One region of the Virgibacillus dakarensis genome, then DNA from elsewhere that is predicted to be linked to it. Evidence: riboswitches for the same ligand, from Rfam matches in the RefSeq annotation. Region 1 holds a riboswitch; the other holds the start of a gene.

Region 1 (8,344 bases):
CATCATGTTGCCAACGTCAAGAATAGCTTCTGCAACCATTTGTGTAATTCGTTCCAAACCAAGCTTTTCCATAACCGAATTAACATATAACCCTTCTGCTTCTTGAAGCAAAAAGTCCATATATGCAAGTGTTTGTTCAATTTTTTCACGATCAACAAAATACATTTCCTTTACCCCCAGCTGTCCAAGTAGTTTTACTATACCACATTAAAAATGATCCATTAAGCAAAACGTGGTATAGTGAAACAAATATCATTATTGAGTGAGGAGAATTACATGCGCAGAACATTTGATTATTTAAAAGATGAAACGGTGACAAAAGAAGTTCGGTATGTCAGTTTTATGGGCAAATTTCACCGGTATGATTTTGCATTTATCAAAGATAAAGAAGATCCGCAAAAAAAGATTGTAATTGATTTGCGCAAGAACCACTTTGCCATATTGGGACCGGAAGATATTGCGGAAAAAGGAAGAATGGAACACGTATTTCAGGTTACGGAAATAGAAGCAGATGAGATACGCACCTTTTTGGGCGAAATATTTCAAGCTTAACAACCTGAATATACTGCCCGGACAGAAGCTTGGCTAATTAATACCAGCAATTGGCATGATATAACCTTTCTTTTTGCAAAAACTATTTAGAGGCTTGCTTATAAGAAAGGGTGTATGAAATGGGAAAAAAGGATAAAAAGCATTACTCGGATTTTTCCAACGTGAACCGGAGAGAAAATTTTTTAATCCCGGAAGAATTTCCGGAGGGTCCAGTTGGCTCACCAATCAACGAAGATAAGCCTATTACTTCAAGCAAGTCAACCCCTTGGACTGACCATCAGCGTCGTGACAGCGCTTTTGTATTTCCTTACCGGGAGCTACATGAAGATTTGCCACGACAAACTCCTGGCGCCCACCCGATCCACGACGAGCCTGACGATGTCCACCCGCAACAGGAAGAATAGGAACTGTCCCCCGGTACGTTAATTCATTAAAATAGCGGGGGACTGCCCTCCTACTTATCGATCTTTTTTAAAACAAAATAAGCACAGCCAAAATTACAATATTCATACAAATAATCATCAAGCGCACTAATTTTTGTATCAAACGATGCCTTTGCATTGTGATCAGCATAAAACCCTTTTAATCTAAGCTGATCATAACCCCAGTCGCCCACAATATAGTCATATTTCGATAATATATCCGAATACCGGTCATGCAATGCTGTTTCCTTAAAAGCATTTTTAATATTTTCAATAATTTCATAATATTTTCCTTGAATTTCAATCAACTCTTTCACCCCACTTACCTTGGTTATAGTTTATCACACTTATTCGAACGGTAACCAGAAATTACAAAGCTTAACCTTTTATATTATCCGTATGATTTTTTAGGAGCACTGCAAACTAACAGGTGAGGGGAATATCATCTTGCCTTTAGGAGGTCAATCGATGAAATGGAAGGTTTTTCTATCATCTGTCTTAAGCTTGGCAATTGTTGCTGGATGTAATGGGGGAAACAATGCAACAAGTGAACAAGAGCAAATATCCGATGAATTGGATCCAACAAGAGAACATACACCAACAGACCAGGAGACGGATAATAAACTTGGTTATGTTCGCTACGATAAAGATCAATTAAATAGTGATACGGAGCGTAATCATTCCGTTCGAATCGACCGTACCAGAATGGCTGACATGATTACACGGCTGATTTTGCGTAATGAGGGATTTGATGAGGTTGCTACACTTGTTACCGACGAAGAAGTGCTGATTGCCTACCAAAAAAACGATAACCTGGATGACAGGACTGCAGCGGATATTGCCAGTAAAACAGCTAAATCAACGATGCCTGGATTTTTTGACGTTTACGTTTCCGACAACGGAACATTGATGAACGATATCCAAAGTCTGCATAATTCAAGTGCGACAAATAAAAATTATGACAACACAATAGAACAGATTATTAATGAGATGAACAAATCCCCGCAAGGAAGAGATGACAACAAGCAAAAATAAGATTAAATTTCAGGTTGACATGAATATCCCAAACTTTCCGATCCTCCACAAAGGGGGCGGCAAAAAAAGACCGCCCTCTTTGCCTATATAAAAATTTGAGGTGACATAAGATGTTCAACAAACGTACTTATATGTTCCTTTTTTTCCTGTTCCTTTCCTTTATACTGGGGGCTGAACAAACATCTGCGGACGATTCCATTTATAAAAAGCGAATGTCTCTATATAAAAAAACGGAAGCCGTAACGCAAATCCCGTGGTATTACATTGCTGCTATTGACCAATATGAACGGAATACGGAAAAAGACACATCTAATGAAAAAGTAATTTCCATATCTTTTCCTGACGAGCTGTGGTATGGACTCGGAAACAGTGCTATGATTACAGATCAGGACGTAATTGCCTTTTTCAGTGGTATTGGCAAGGATGGAAACGGAGATAAAAAAGCTGACCCCGGTAACCCAGAGGATGCTTTATTCACAATGGCTAACTGGCTCTTAAGCTACGGACCAACAAAAGATGATATAAAAATCGGACTGTGGCATTACTACAAACGTGATCTGACCGTACAAACCATTATGAGTACTGCCAAGGTGTTCCAACAGTTTCAAAAATTAAATCTGAAGGATCGGGACTTTCCGGTATCCATTAAATATAATTACAGTTACCGGAGCACATGGGGGGATAGACGCGGTTTTGGCGGCGTACGTATCCATGAAGGAACAGATATTTTCGCAGGCTACGGCACCCCGGTAAAATCAACAACCTATGGGGTTATCGAAATGAAAGGCTGGAACTTATATGGCGGCTGGCGGCTTGGAATCCGGGATATTAATAACATTTATCATTATTACGGACATTTAAGCGGCTATGACGATAAGATTAAAGTTGGTCAGGTGGTCAAGCCTGGTGATGTGCTTGGCAGTGTCGGTTCAACTGGATACGGCCCTCCAGGAACATCGGGAAAATTCCCGCCACACCTGCATTATGGAATGTATAAAGATAATGGCTATAGTGAATGGTCCTTTGACCCATATCCATATTTACGAAAATGGGAACGAATGGCCAGACAGAAATAGGTAGTTGTTGTAAAGAAAAGCTTATCCTCGCGCTCGGGTTAATTGTCCAGCTCTGGGGTTGATATTTTCGCCCCGCTTGCTTGATCCAGACGCTGAAATGTGAAACGAGCGTCGTTATCAAAAGATAACGACGCTCGTATGTTTAATTTGAGTTTGATTGCTTCGACTTCTTCACTGCATTTGCAATACTTGCTGCCAAACCACCCCAGATAATAACAATACCAAGGATCGCAACAACGATAGCTCCAGTACTCATTATTTTGCCTCCTTAGCTCTAGATTCTTCTTCTCTTTGCGCTGTTTTCCATTTGCTTAGTGACATGATTACACCAACTACAAGAGCTGCGATCGCAACAAACCATCCGCTGTATAAAATAAAGAAATCAGGATAGCCTTCATAGTTGCCAGTAGGTGTATCAAAAGCTCTTGTCAGATTATCCCTTAACAACCCATACATCATGTATCCGAGTACAAGTGGTGTGATGAAACCTAAGCTAATCGTCCACCATGAACCTAGTCGAATATCAGAAATTTCATTCGCATGTGCTTTAAATTCACCAAGCTTACGCAATCCCCAAGCAACAAAGATAACCTCGACTAATCCAAGTAAAGCGACACCGAATTGATTAATAAAGTAGTCGGTTGCATCGAGGAAGTTAAGACCGCCTCTTGTTGCAAATAGCAAGGAAATGATTGCAGCTAATCCACCGCCAAACAATACTGCCTTCCCTCTGGAGATTTTAAATTTATCAACCAGTCCTGCGACATATGTCTCGGTAATCGACATTAACGAGGTTAATCCCGCGAGTACCAATGAAAGGAAGAATAAAACGCCAAACAATTCGTTCAATGCCGGGAACTGATTAATGATTTGTGGAAACACAACAAATGCTAATCCGACACCACCAGCTACAACTTCATCTACAGAAACACCTTGCTGGGCAGCCATAAATCCAAGTACGGAGAATACGCCAATCCCTGCCAGCAATTCAAAGCTTGAGTTACCAAAGCCAGTAATAAATGCATTGTTCGTAATATCCGATTTCTTCGGCAAATAACTGGAGTACGTAATCATGATCGCAAATGCAATTGACAAGCTAAAGAATATTTGCCCATATGCAGCCACCCAAACTCCTGGCTCAGCAATTTTTGAAAAGTCAGGTTCAAAAAATGCATTTAACCCGTCAATTGCTCCAGGTAATGTAATTGCTCGAATAACGATGATTAAGAAAATGATAACCAATGCCGGAATAAATATTCGGTTCGCAATTTCGATACCTTTTTTAACGCCTTTAAATAAAATTCCGAGTACAAGTATCCAAACAATAATCAACGGAATCAATACACCTGGTACTAAACCGCCGATCTGTCCAGGGTCTGCCAAATGCAGATAGTCGTTAAACAGAAATGATTCTGTGTCGGTTCCCCAGCTCAGCTTGAATGAAAAGACCGAAAAGGATATTGCCCAAGCAATAATAACGGAATAATACGTAGATATGACAAAAGCAACTGCTACTGCCCACCAGCCAATAAATTCCGACTTTTTATTCATTTTACTGTACGTTAATGGCGCTGACCCCCGATATTTATGCCCCATTGTGAATTCCATGATTAATATCGGAATTCCTGCTGTTAACAGTGCGAATAAATATGGGATAAAGAATGCTCCACCACCATTTTCATACGCTACCGATGGAAAACGCCAAATATTCCCGAGTCCGATTGCAGACCCTACAGCAGCCATGATAAAACCTGCTCGTGTTCCCCACTGTGAACGATTTTCCATTTTTTGACCTCCTCTTACCTGATTTCTTTCCCTATTTTAAATGTATTACAGGAAATAAAAATCTTTACTTTTTTCTGATATTTATGCTTGTATTATACCGGTACTTTTTGACTATGTCAAAGTAAATCATTTTACAGGAATAAAAATTCCCCCACACACATCGTGTATAGGGGAATTTCCTAGTTTTTCACCCTTGTCTTTGCCAAAAAGTGAATCAAGGAACCAATGATAATCAGGACAATAAGCGCAGCACATAATGCTAGTGCCATTTGATTCGTCCATCCAATTACTAAGTAACCTACACATGAGGCCAAAGCAACCAGCAGCGCATAAGGCAATTGGGTTAAAACATGATCAATGTGATTTACACCTGCACCAGTTGAGGATAAAATTGTTGTATCCGAAATTGGTGAGCAGTGATCGCCAAACACAGATCCTGCAAGTACTGCGGCAAGCGTTGGAAGCAGCATATTCACGTCTGTTAAAACGGTGACCTCTGCAGCAATTGGCAGCATAATGCCGAATGTTCCCCAGGAGGTACCGGTAGCCAATGCCATAAAACCGGCAATAATGAAAAATAGAAATGGTAACAATGCCGGATTGATGGATGCATCGTTAACTAATCGTGCCAAATAGTCTCCCGTTTCCAATGTACTAATGATGGAACCAATCATCCATGCCAGTAGCAATATATAGATAGCCGGAAGCATTGCCTTGATTCCTTCCCAAATAATGTTTCCGACATTTGCTTTAGGCTTTCGTTGGCTTAAATGAAAAATAAATGCAGTCAAAACCGCTAACAGGCCACCAGTAAAAAGTGATACATTTACATTTGTATTTGCGAAAATCGTCAGGAGACTGGCATCTCCACCATCTTGATATCCAGTAACAATCATCGCCGTTACCGTTGCCACAACAAGCACCAGGATGGGTACAATCAAGTGATACACCTTGCCATTTTCATGGGGTTTAAACGTTTCCTGCAAATCTCCTGGTACTTTTTCGTTAGAATTTACTACTTCACCCGTTTCGATTGCGCGATTTTCATGTTTCAACATCGGCCCGAAGTCAATTTTCATACAAGCGACAAGAAATACGAGCAGCAATGCGCCGATTGCGTAAAAATTATACGGAATCATTTTTATAAAAGCTTCTAGCGGCTGGATATCTGTGATCCCATTTGCCGCAAATAAACTTCCCAGCAAACCGATGATGTATGCGCCCCAACTGGATATTGGGGAAATCACGGTCACGGGAGCGGATGTTGAATCGATAAAGTAGGCTAATTTTGCCCGTGAGACACGATGCCTATCCGTCAGCGGCCTGGCGATTTGTCCAACAGCTAAGGCATTAAAATAATCATCAATAAAAATAATAATTCCAAGAATTGCCGTCATCACCTGGGCTCCGACTCTTGTCTTGACCCGCTTCATCATCCAGTCTCCAAATTCCCGGCTGCCACCTGATGCCGTAATAAATGCCGTCATAATACCTAGAAATAATAAGAAACTTAATAACAGTATATTTCCGGTATTTAACCTCCCATTGCTAACAAAAATCGTATAAAATGTTTCCCAGATTTCGTTTAATGATCCTAAAATATTAAAATCATGAATAAATAATGCCCCAACAATAATTCCCGCTCCTAATGAAAGCAGAACTTTTCTCGTAAGCAACACTAATACAAGCATGAGTACTGCTGGGATTAATGAATAAATTGTTCCTTCCATCATGTCTACCTCCATTATTTTCTAATCAAGTGCATGAAGAAGACTGCAAAATAAGAGGAGACTGTTAGTGATGGAACTAATCCCGCCAAAAACACAAAAAAACAACGATAGAAAATAACCTACCATTGTTTATAAGTATACGTTATCCTCCATTTCGATCAGTAGTTCTCCATGCAGCGTCCAATGCATGACAGTACATCCCTTATTCAAAGACATACCAGCTATAATAAGCTTGACCCTTATTACACTTCGGCAAACAATCCTTTTGCCAATCATCATCGTTGTCATTCTCCGATTGGCTACTCCTATCATTTGCACCTCTACCTCACCGATCTGATAAGGTTCATGATTTAATTATAATTAAATTATACTGGATTATTCGTTATCTTTCAAGTCCTTGTTAAGGTCATCTTTAGGGACAGCTATTGATGGACCATTATTCCCACCTTCACCGTAAAACTCCGGAACACCCAGATTAACTACTCCAGAGTCTACATATACATCCGTACTTACTTCCCTTACATCAGTTGAAAATGGAATAACAACTCGGACTTCCGCTTCTACATGAATAAATACTTTAACCATCGCACTATTTATCCCAAACGCCTCCGCTTTATGAACAACATCGGTTTTTACATTTCCAATAAGCTCCATATTTACAGGAACTTTTGGACCCAAATTGGCCAGTACCGTATTCCCCGTTACCATGCCAAGCGGGATTTCCACTAGTGTGGGATCTTCTTTACGCATTTCTTCAATCGTATTGCCATACTCCAACTCCAAGCTCGAATCCTCGGGTACTTCCCCAGTATTCATCCATTGAAAAAATTCCTCCACCCGGTCTGTAGCATACCGATTTATTTCATTAACAGCTGCAGTATTAATTTTCCAGGAGGTAATCTCCCCTTCATTGTTCCTGGTAAATTCAGATACATCTTCAAAATCGTAGCCCTCCGCAAACCTAACTGCCGCGTTTATCCCACGAGTGGCAAATTCATTTGATTTTGATTTTGCAATATCCATTAACGCCGGTTCTATACCTTTATTCACAATAAAAATAGCAAACCAGATCATCAACAGGAATAAAATCATCGTAATGACCACAATATTTTTCACTGGAGGTGGTGTTCGTTTTTTTCGAAAAAATGGTTGTCGTCGCAGCAATATGAAAACCCCCCTAAAACAATCTATGCTTGTTTTAGGGGGGTTAGACTTGGCATTTTATATTATTTTTGACAAGCTGAATCTGTAATATTGACAGCAGACGTAAAGTCCACTTCATACGGTTCTTGCGGGATTATGTTCATCGGTATTCCAGTATGTTTAGCAACCTTCGGGTTTGGTTCAGGAACTTTTTGTCGAACTTCAGCAACTTTTCATGAAATTTCAGCATCTTCCATGTAAGAGGGCAATTTTCCAAACGTGTTGCCTCTATTTTCAGGTAGCAGTTCACAGCGTTTAGCTTGGGCAAAGTTTCTTCACTCGGTTTGATGTTCGTACCCTTGGATTTGATGCCTAGCGCTCGATCCGATGTTTAATGCTCATAAGTTGACCCTTACCACATGTTAAATTCTTGGGTTTAAAAAATGCCTCCCCTCTGGAAGACATTTTACGATATGTTTAATAATGCATCTCTCCCGATTATGCCAGGTTCCCAGCCATACGCCTTGGATGCATCAGTAATTTTTTCGAGTGGTGCATGCAGCAAATCATCAATTGTTTTAACACCAACCGCGCGACCCGC
Region 2 (8,344 bases), on a different contig from region 1:
TACCCGTAGTATTGCACAAAGCCTAGCCAAAAAAGGGATTCGCGCAAATACTGTCGCTCCCGGGCCGGTATGGACACCATTGATTCCATCTTCCTTCGATGAGGACGGGGTCGAGAATTTTGGACAAGATAGTTTGATGGGGAGACCTGGTCAGCCATCTGAACACGCCTGGGCATACGTCATGCTGGCAGCGGATGAATCTTCTTATATGACAGGACAGGCTATTCATATTAATGGCGGATCATGGATATCCTCATAGGGTTGAAGCGCAGGAGGATGGACTTCCTGCGCTTTTGTAAGCTTCCCTTTTTTAATAGGGTAAGTTCTTCTTAATCCTCAATAAAACGGGCAATTTCCTCTTCCTCTTCTGCGGTATATTCACTAAAATAACCTCAGCGATATCCTCTAGATTATTTACGGCTCCATTTTTAGGTTTATCAGTAACAGCTTTCTTCAACTGGGGTAACACGATCAATATGGTATAATATTTACAACTTACCTAACGAAAGGGGGAATCCCATTGAATGCAATTGGAGTCGATGCTGGTGGATCACTTGTTAAAATTAGTTACGAGGAAAAAGGAAAACTACATACAAAAACATATCCAGTCGAGGAAATTTTCGCCTGTATAAATTGGCTGCAGATACTATCCCCGGATGCCATCCTAAAATTGACCGGTGGGAAAAGTGCATTAATACAATCACTTGTAGAACAGAAAATTAAATTGGTTGATGAATTTCAGGCAACGGTTACAGGTACCCGTTATGTATTAAAGACGGAAAAACAGAGCACCCCTGACCAGTTCATTCAGGTACATATCGGAACTGGAACCTCCATTTTTTATGTAACGCCAGATTTCTATGAGCGCTTGTTAGGGACCGGGATCGGTGGTGGTACGTTCATAGGGTTAGGCAAACTAATATCCGGAAAAGAAAACTTTAACGAATTAAATGAACTGGCTGGACAGGGAAACAGTCACCAAAGTGATTTGTTAATTCGGGACATCTATGCCCCAAGCCCTTCCCCCTTGCTAGGAAGTCTAACTGCAAGTAACTTTGGTAAGGCAAACTTGAATAAAGACGCTGCCACGGCCGATCATATAGCGAGTTTAGTTAGAATGATTGGCGAAACATTGGTACTGCTTGCCACACAAACTGCCGCTGCGCATCAGCTGAAAAATATTGTCTTTACCGGTAGCACATTGGATGGTAACCAACCATTAAAAGAGCTCATAGCCAGTTTCCAGGATATACTGGATTTTAACCCAATATTTTTAGAAAAAGGTGCGTATGTTGGAGCGATAGGTGCATTGCTGGATCGATAGCAAGATCCACCTTGCAGTTATCTGAATGCTGATTATGGATCCGTACGGGCAATGATAAAATAAAAAAAGGTGGAAACAAACAATCGATCCTCTTCCTTTCATAACTCAGCAACTTAAAAAAGCTGCTCAATCATTTTATCAACATGGATCTCAGTCGTATTCAACAATGCCAAATCTGTATCATCCTCGTTTATAATCATCGGCAATTCTGTACATCCCAAAATAAGACCATCCAGATTTTCTTTCTCGGCCATGTCATGGACAATCTTCAGAAAATCTTGTTTCGTTTGCGGATCAACAATTCCGTTTTCCAATTCATCCACAATTTTTTGGTGCAAGTATTGCTGTACGTCTTCATCCGGTACAAAAATATCCTTTTTTCCGGTTATAAAAGGCTTCTTGAAAAAGTCATTCTCCATGGTGAATTTTGTGCCTAAGAGTCCCAATCGTTTTAATCCTAGTTCTTCTGCTTTTTCATATGTAGCTTCAACAATGCTGATCATGGGCACACCGACTTTTTCCCGGACCTGATCAAACACAATGTGCGGCGTGTTTGCGGAAATGATAATGAAATCGGCGCCGATGGATTCCAGTTTTTGTGCGGCTTCTCCTACATAATTAACTAGGGCATCCAGTTTCCCTTCTGAAATAAAGCGAAAAATGTTATACATATTAATACTATTAATGAATAACTCCGGAAGCTTTTGCTTGCTGTTCACCTTTTCCTGGTATTTTTTTATAAATGATTGATAGTAATCGACTGTCGATTCTGGTCCTAATCCCCCGATAATGCCTGCGTGTTTCATTCGATCCCATCCTTTCTTTATAATCCAAATGTGAATTGAAAAGAGAGAAAAAAGTATGCTCCTCTTTATATTATCATGCTTTGCCGTTGTTTGTAGTAGAATGATACCGTTATTTTTCTAACCCCAACAACACTTCCGTCTGCTAGGGTACTTAATTTCAATTGGCAGCTTTAAGCAAAAACCCCCGCTTGGCAATCCAATCGAGGGTTAACAAATTTTCAGCTTATACGATCGCTTTCCTTTCGTTTACCGGAAGAACTTGCTGCAGTTCGTACATTTCCTGCTCATTCAACGGTACCATTGGCAAGCGAACACCACCGACCGGTATACCTGCCAAATTCAAAGCTGCTTTCACAGGGGACGGACTCGGTGCCCTGAACAGGGCATTCATAATTGGTAAAAGTTCACGGTGCATGGCCGCGGATTTTTGGACATAACCCTGCCTATAATAATAGACCATTTCCTGCATTTCATTCCCGATAATATGTGAGGCAACGGAAACAACCCCTTTTCCACCAATAGCTAAAATTGGTAACGTCATGCCATCGTCACCACTATATAAGCTAAAATCATCCGCTGTTTCGCGAATGATTGCTGCACTTTCATTTAAATTACCACTTGCATCTTTGATCGCAACAATATTATCAATCTTGGATAGCGTTACAACAGTTTCCACTGACATATTTACAACGCTGCGTCCAGGAATATTGTACAGCATAATTGGTAATGTCGTTTCTTGAGCAATCGCCTGAAAATGCTGGACTAATCCTTCCTGTGATGGTTTATTATAATATGGCGCAACAAGCATGATTCCATCGACACCGACCTTTTCCGCTTCCTTGGTTAAGGCGATCGATTCGTATGTGTTGTTTGACCCGGTTCCAGCTATAACAGGAACCCTGCCACCAGCAGCTTTAACCACACATGTAAAGAGGTTTAGCTTTTCCTCTTTTGTCAAAGTTGGCGATTCTCCAGTTGTTCCAGCGACAACTAATCCATCAGATCCATTGGCAATTAAATGCTCGACTAACATACTTGTTGCTTCCAAATCAACCTCACCATTCGCTTCAAATGATGTTACCATTGCTGTTAATACTTGACCGAAATCCATTACGTCACACCCTTTGTCATGTTTTTAAATGATAGAGGTGATCAGGGCAATCGGACATAAACGCAAAAAAGCAGCAACGAAGGCTTCGCTGCTGCAGAATGTAATTACATTTAAAATTTCTGCGTAAGATAGCCCTCCATATAGTTAACCTATATGACAGTCCTGTATTTATTCAATAGCAGAACCAGCTTCCAGAGCATGAGACCCTGTCTGCTTCGGCAAATTCCCCTTTCCACAACAGTCACCGGATTTCCCATGATCCTCGCATTGCGTACTAATGGTTTTTGCGCCTCTATCCTTAAATCAAAAAAATTTGAAATAAGAAAAGTATTTAATTATCCCAACTGTATCAAATAATATGTAGTCAGGCAATAGGTTTTGTGAAAATTTTTATTTTGGGTGGTGGGATAGCCGATGGGAAAACTAATAGCATTTTTACCAAGCATCTTTTGTTATTGTTCCATCATCAACCTTACAGTCAGTTAATACCAATGAATATATATAAAATCAAATATTGTCCCTATACTTTATCGTCAGCAGCTGTGTCTTCATATCCTCCACTTGTTCGTTCAAATTGGTCACGGTTTTATTGATTTGCTGATCGACGTCTTCTAGCAAATTCTGATTGTGACTCTTAAATTTCTTTGTTTTTTCTAGCATCGCTTCAACGATTTCCCCTTTTTGGTCTTCATTAACAATGATGGAATCGACTAAATTGAAAAAAGCTTTATCATAGTCGTTGATCCTGTTAGTATGTTTCTTAAGGATTCCCTTCTTATCGGAAAGGTCTTCACTGTCTAGTATTTTTTCGGTAACGGTAATTGCATGCTCATCACCTTTCATTTTAAAGCCCTCCAACAACATCAAATAAATTTGCTATCTTTTCTTCTTCCTCAAATAAATCTTCTATTGCCGTTCGATAGTTTTCGAGATGGGTATATCCTTTTTCTACACTTTCATTTAAACTGTTTATCCTTTCCTCAATGACTGCATGATCGAATGGAAAAAACACTTCATGAACATTGATACCAATGATTGATTTATCCAGACGTGTAAAATAAACATGTTTTTTGAGAAGATATGTATAGGTGCGGGGATTTGATTCCATATCAAATATTTTGTTCATGACAGTAGTCCTTTTTTCTTTGTAGCATTGAACAATTTCCCTTTTAATTGCCGTTTGCAACATCTTAATCTCTGATGATTTATCCTCCAGCAACCCTTTTCCCTCATCATACATACGTAACGCAGCTGAAATATTTACCTTTATTCCTTTTTTCCCGCTGGTAGTGGTAAGGATCATATCCATCCCCAAATAAGATTTGTTTCCCTCCCCCAGTGCCTTTAGGGGTTCCTGGGATTTGATGGCCGCTTTTAATCATTGCTAATAGTTCTCGAAATTCCTTTTTGTCAAGTTTATCCAAACTTCCTTGGATTGCTTCCGCTTGTTCCTTTATTTTCAAATAAGTACCAATATCCCCACCAAGCTGTGCAGAAAAGTTGTGCAGATCGCGTATATCTACCAATGTTGAAATAGATTTTTGCATCCCATCCAGCTCTTTCTGAATGTTGGTAAGTTCGGTGACGATTAAATCCTTTTGATCAACACTGATATATCCGGCATCTACAAATCGCTGAAAGATTATATCAGCATTCGTTGTAACCGTTTTTACCTGAGCGAGCAATCCGGGAAGCTTATCGTTTACATCGCGAATCATCGTATCAATCTCGGACTGGTTTGTCGCATATACCTTTGCCACACTCCAAATTCCATCAAATTGGTTAACGACACCCATGTTTACGCCCAACAAATCCTGAATAGCAGCATTTGTCCCGCCATTTTGGGAGGAGACAGTGTATTGAATAGCAAGCTCCTGCAGATCCTTCACTACATCATCCGGAATATCATCCATGATGGAACGCAAACCTGGATAGTCTGGAATAGTATCAATAGGTCTCACATCACCAAGAGTGAAGAATCCGCGTACACCGCTGACGGCGTATAGTGGGTCATCCTCTGAAATAATTTGGTGGATGTTTTTGGCTTTGTCTTTGTAAAAGTCTTCAGCGAATGTGCGTAATTTATCTGGGTCGATGTCATAAATAGCGTCCGGATCTGTTTTGGAGATCGAAAATTCCCTATTTACAGCTTCTTCAAATCTAAAATCGGCATTATAGATCTGATAATAATTCGTCTGTGCACCATTTACACTATACACCTCATCGAATGTATCGTATAATAAATGGGCTGTTGTATTATTATTATGTGCTAATGAATGTGATAAACCAATAATAGGTGTGGAATTTTCATCTTTTTTTCCATTTTCAACTTCGTGAATATTAAAATGGTTCTTGACATCTTTTACAAATTCAGCCGCATCTTCTGCCTGACTAACATTTTGCCCTGCTAACATTGCTTCCAAATTATATTCCCAATCCTCCATGCCCCTGCTTCCTTGTGATATAACATATAATTCTTCAATATTCTTTTCCATGGAATCTAAATATAATGCAGTACCATCATACCCAGATTCAGAACCAATATTAGCCTCTTCTGACGTGCGTACCTTAATATCTGCCTTCAGTTCCTGTCCCGTTTCTTCTAAATATATCCTCTTGACTTTCTTTATGACTTCGGCCTCAGATAAGTCATCGTCGTACCCTAATTGGATCAACCTTAAGCGCATTTCAGGCGAATTTATAATTGTATCGCTCATTAACCACTCACTTCCTCATCTCCATTTATAAATTGAATTGATTTCATCCATTCAATAATACGATCTTTGACAGCCTTTTTGTTTTCTTTACATACTTCTTCTTGGCGTCCACCACAATCGATTTGATAAACGGCCTGAATTCCGCCATGATTTTTTTCATTTTGCAAATAGCCTGCATACGTATAAAACCCATTCCGCTCAAAATAAGCGTAATAAAGTGATTGTTGGTCATCTTCAATTTCCAACTTTTTAAATTCTACTTCTTTACCTAGTCTATCTTTGAGATTATCCAAATAAGATTCCACATGATCCTTTATTTTAAAGGAATCATAATTGATTGTAATTGACGATCCTGTACCATTTTCATTTTCAATGCCAACTAAATATCCTTCTTTTTTCTTTTTTATGCGTCCGTACCCTTTTTCACCAACAATCCCACCAGCTGGAAAATCCATCTTATAAGCTCCTGTCCCTGACAAAAACGGATAATACCCTGGTCTTGTTTCCTCCATGGATTGCAAAAACCCTCGAGTAAATTCATCATGAAACGCTCGCACATCCGGCAAGTCTTCCGGATTCATTTCGGATGGTTTTGTATTTGTTTTATCATTATCCATTTGACAACCTCCCAGCAGTATAATCGATATGGATAATAAGACATGAATCCAATATTTCACAATTTCAGCCTCCAATATCCTTCTAGTCGTATAGCTATCATTTCTACACATACCTAATCTTAGTATACATAGAGGCACAGAAGAAGTGTAGTTCTGGCATGAATATTGTAAAAATAATTCTATTGACGCAGGAATTTTGATCTATGTATTGATTAACCACTGTTGGCATCTTTATTTACAAACCGGATTGATTCCATCCATTGAATGATACCTTCTTTATCCTTCTGTTTATTTCTTTTACAAATTTTTTCTAATTCCCCTCTGCAATCTTTATTATAAATTATCTTAATTCCTCCATTATTTATTTTATTTTGCACATAACCGGCATACGTATAAAATCCATCTCCTTCATAGTTGGTATAATAAACAGATTGCGAATCTCCATTGATTTTTTTAAAGTCAACATTCTCCCCTAATCTGTGCTCCAAACTATCCAAATAAGAGTCCACATTTTCAGTCTTGTGATAAGAATAATAATTAATGTTAATCATTGATCCAGTACCATCCTCATTTTCAATGTGAACAGGATACTCCTCATAACCTTTTTCCTTTATTGCATATGCCCTTTCACCAATAACCCCACCAGCTGGAAAATCCATCTTATAAGCTCCTGTCCCTGACAAAAACGGATAATACCCTGGTCTTGTTTCCTCCGTGGATTGCAAAAACCCTCGAGTAAATTCATCATGAAACGCTCGCACATCCGGCAAGTCTTCCGGATTCATTTCGGATGGTTTTGTATTTGTTTTATCATTATCCATTTGACAACCTCCCAGCAGTATAATCGATATGGATAATAAGACATGGATCCAATATTTCACAATTTCAGCCTCCAATATCCTTTCCGTTGTATAGCTATCGTTTGTAAACATACCTAGTCTTAGTATACATAGTGGAGTAAAAGAAGCGTAGTCCTTGAATGAATATTCGAAAAAATAATTCTATTGTCATAGAATTTTTAGATCTAGATACGAATTTCCATTGTTGGTATCATCATCTATGAACTGGATTGATTTCAACCATTCAATGACTCGATTTTTATCATCCATTTTACTTGACGGTCACATGAGGAAACCTATCTAATATAACGAAATAAATACAAACACAATTGATCATTCAATTTGGGGTGCATTTTAATTGACAAAAAATTTTATTTATGCTATAATTTACAATTAACATAATAATGTATATAATAGGATTCTCCTGGCCAGGGGAATCCTATTTTTTTTGATATAAATGAAGGAGTGTGTTTGCATGAAACAAGACGAGTCCAGTATCACTTCACTAATCTCTGCTTTTGGCAGAGCTTATCACAGCCAATTCGATACACCTAAAATTTTTAATGACTTTATCGCTAAAGATTTAATTTCAGAAGAGGAATTCAACGATGTTAAAGAGAATATGGTTGGGGGTATACAGTTCTTCAACAAAGATATAGCAGAAAAATTCAAAGGAAACAAAGAAGAAATATTGAAATGGATTACCCAAGTTCAACTTTCTCCAACGCCCTTGGCACGTGCTGCATATTGCGAACAAGTATTACGTAATGAGGTCCGGTTAGGTTTAAAACAATACGTCATACTTGGTGCCGGATTAGACACTTTTGCTTTTCGACATCCGGAATTGGAGAAAGTCTTGGAAATCTTTGAAATTGATTATCCCGCTACTCAGGAATTTAAACAAAAAAGATTGGATGAAGCTAATTTCAA

The links. Region 1 has a riboswitch for lysine ahead of CZ382_RS21270 (Na+/H+ antiporter NhaC family protein). Riboswitches for the same ligand answer to the same signal wherever they lie in the genome.
Region 2: another riboswitch for lysine. It lies ahead of dapA (4-hydroxy-tetrahydrodipicolinate synthase); the one in region 1 lies ahead of CZ382_RS21270 (Na+/H+ antiporter NhaC family protein).

What each region holds. Positions count from the first base shown of each region.
Region 1 is NZ_LT732554.1:2,453,266-2,461,609, reverse strand. It holds gene CZ382_RS21310 (DUF86 domain-containing protein) at 1-165, opposite strand, end outside; gene CZ382_RS21305 (SAV0927 family protein) at 277-552, shown strand; gene CZ382_RS21300 (hypothetical protein) at 672-956, shown strand; gene CZ382_RS21295 (YutD family protein) at 1,007-1,282, opposite strand; gene CZ382_RS21290 (YhcN/YlaJ family sporulation lipoprotein) at 1,443-2,009, shown strand; gene CZ382_RS21285 (M23 family metallopeptidase) at 2,120-3,085, shown strand; gene CZ382_RS21280 (methionine/alanine import family NSS transporter small subunit) at 3,228-3,341, opposite strand; gene CZ382_RS21275 (sodium-dependent transporter) at 3,341-4,870, opposite strand; gene CZ382_RS21270 (Na+/H+ antiporter NhaC family protein) at 5,050-6,600, opposite strand; lysine riboswitch at 6,755-6,931, opposite strand; gene yunB (sporulation protein YunB) at 6,976-7,764, opposite strand; gene CZ382_RS21255 (YunC family protein) at 8,210-8,344, opposite strand, start outside.
Region 2 is NZ_LT732553.1:280,554-288,897, reverse strand. It holds gene CZ382_RS01470 (SDR family oxidoreductase) at 1-259, shown strand, start outside; gene coaW (type II pantothenate kinase) at 521-1,324, shown strand; gene CZ382_RS01460 (aspartate/glutamate racemase family protein) at 1,438-2,130, opposite strand; gene dapA (4-hydroxy-tetrahydrodipicolinate synthase) at 2,354-3,241, opposite strand; lysine riboswitch at 3,363-3,544, opposite strand; gene CZ382_RS01450 (hypothetical protein) at 3,749-4,084, opposite strand; gene CZ382_RS24095 (hypothetical protein) at 4,086-4,460, opposite strand; gene CZ382_RS01445 (DUF6792 domain-containing protein) at 4,474-5,958, opposite strand; gene CZ382_RS01440 (hypothetical protein) at 5,958-6,575, opposite strand; gene CZ382_RS01435 (hypothetical protein) at 6,788-7,396, opposite strand; gene CZ382_RS01430 (class I SAM-dependent methyltransferase) at 7,890-8,344, shown strand, end outside.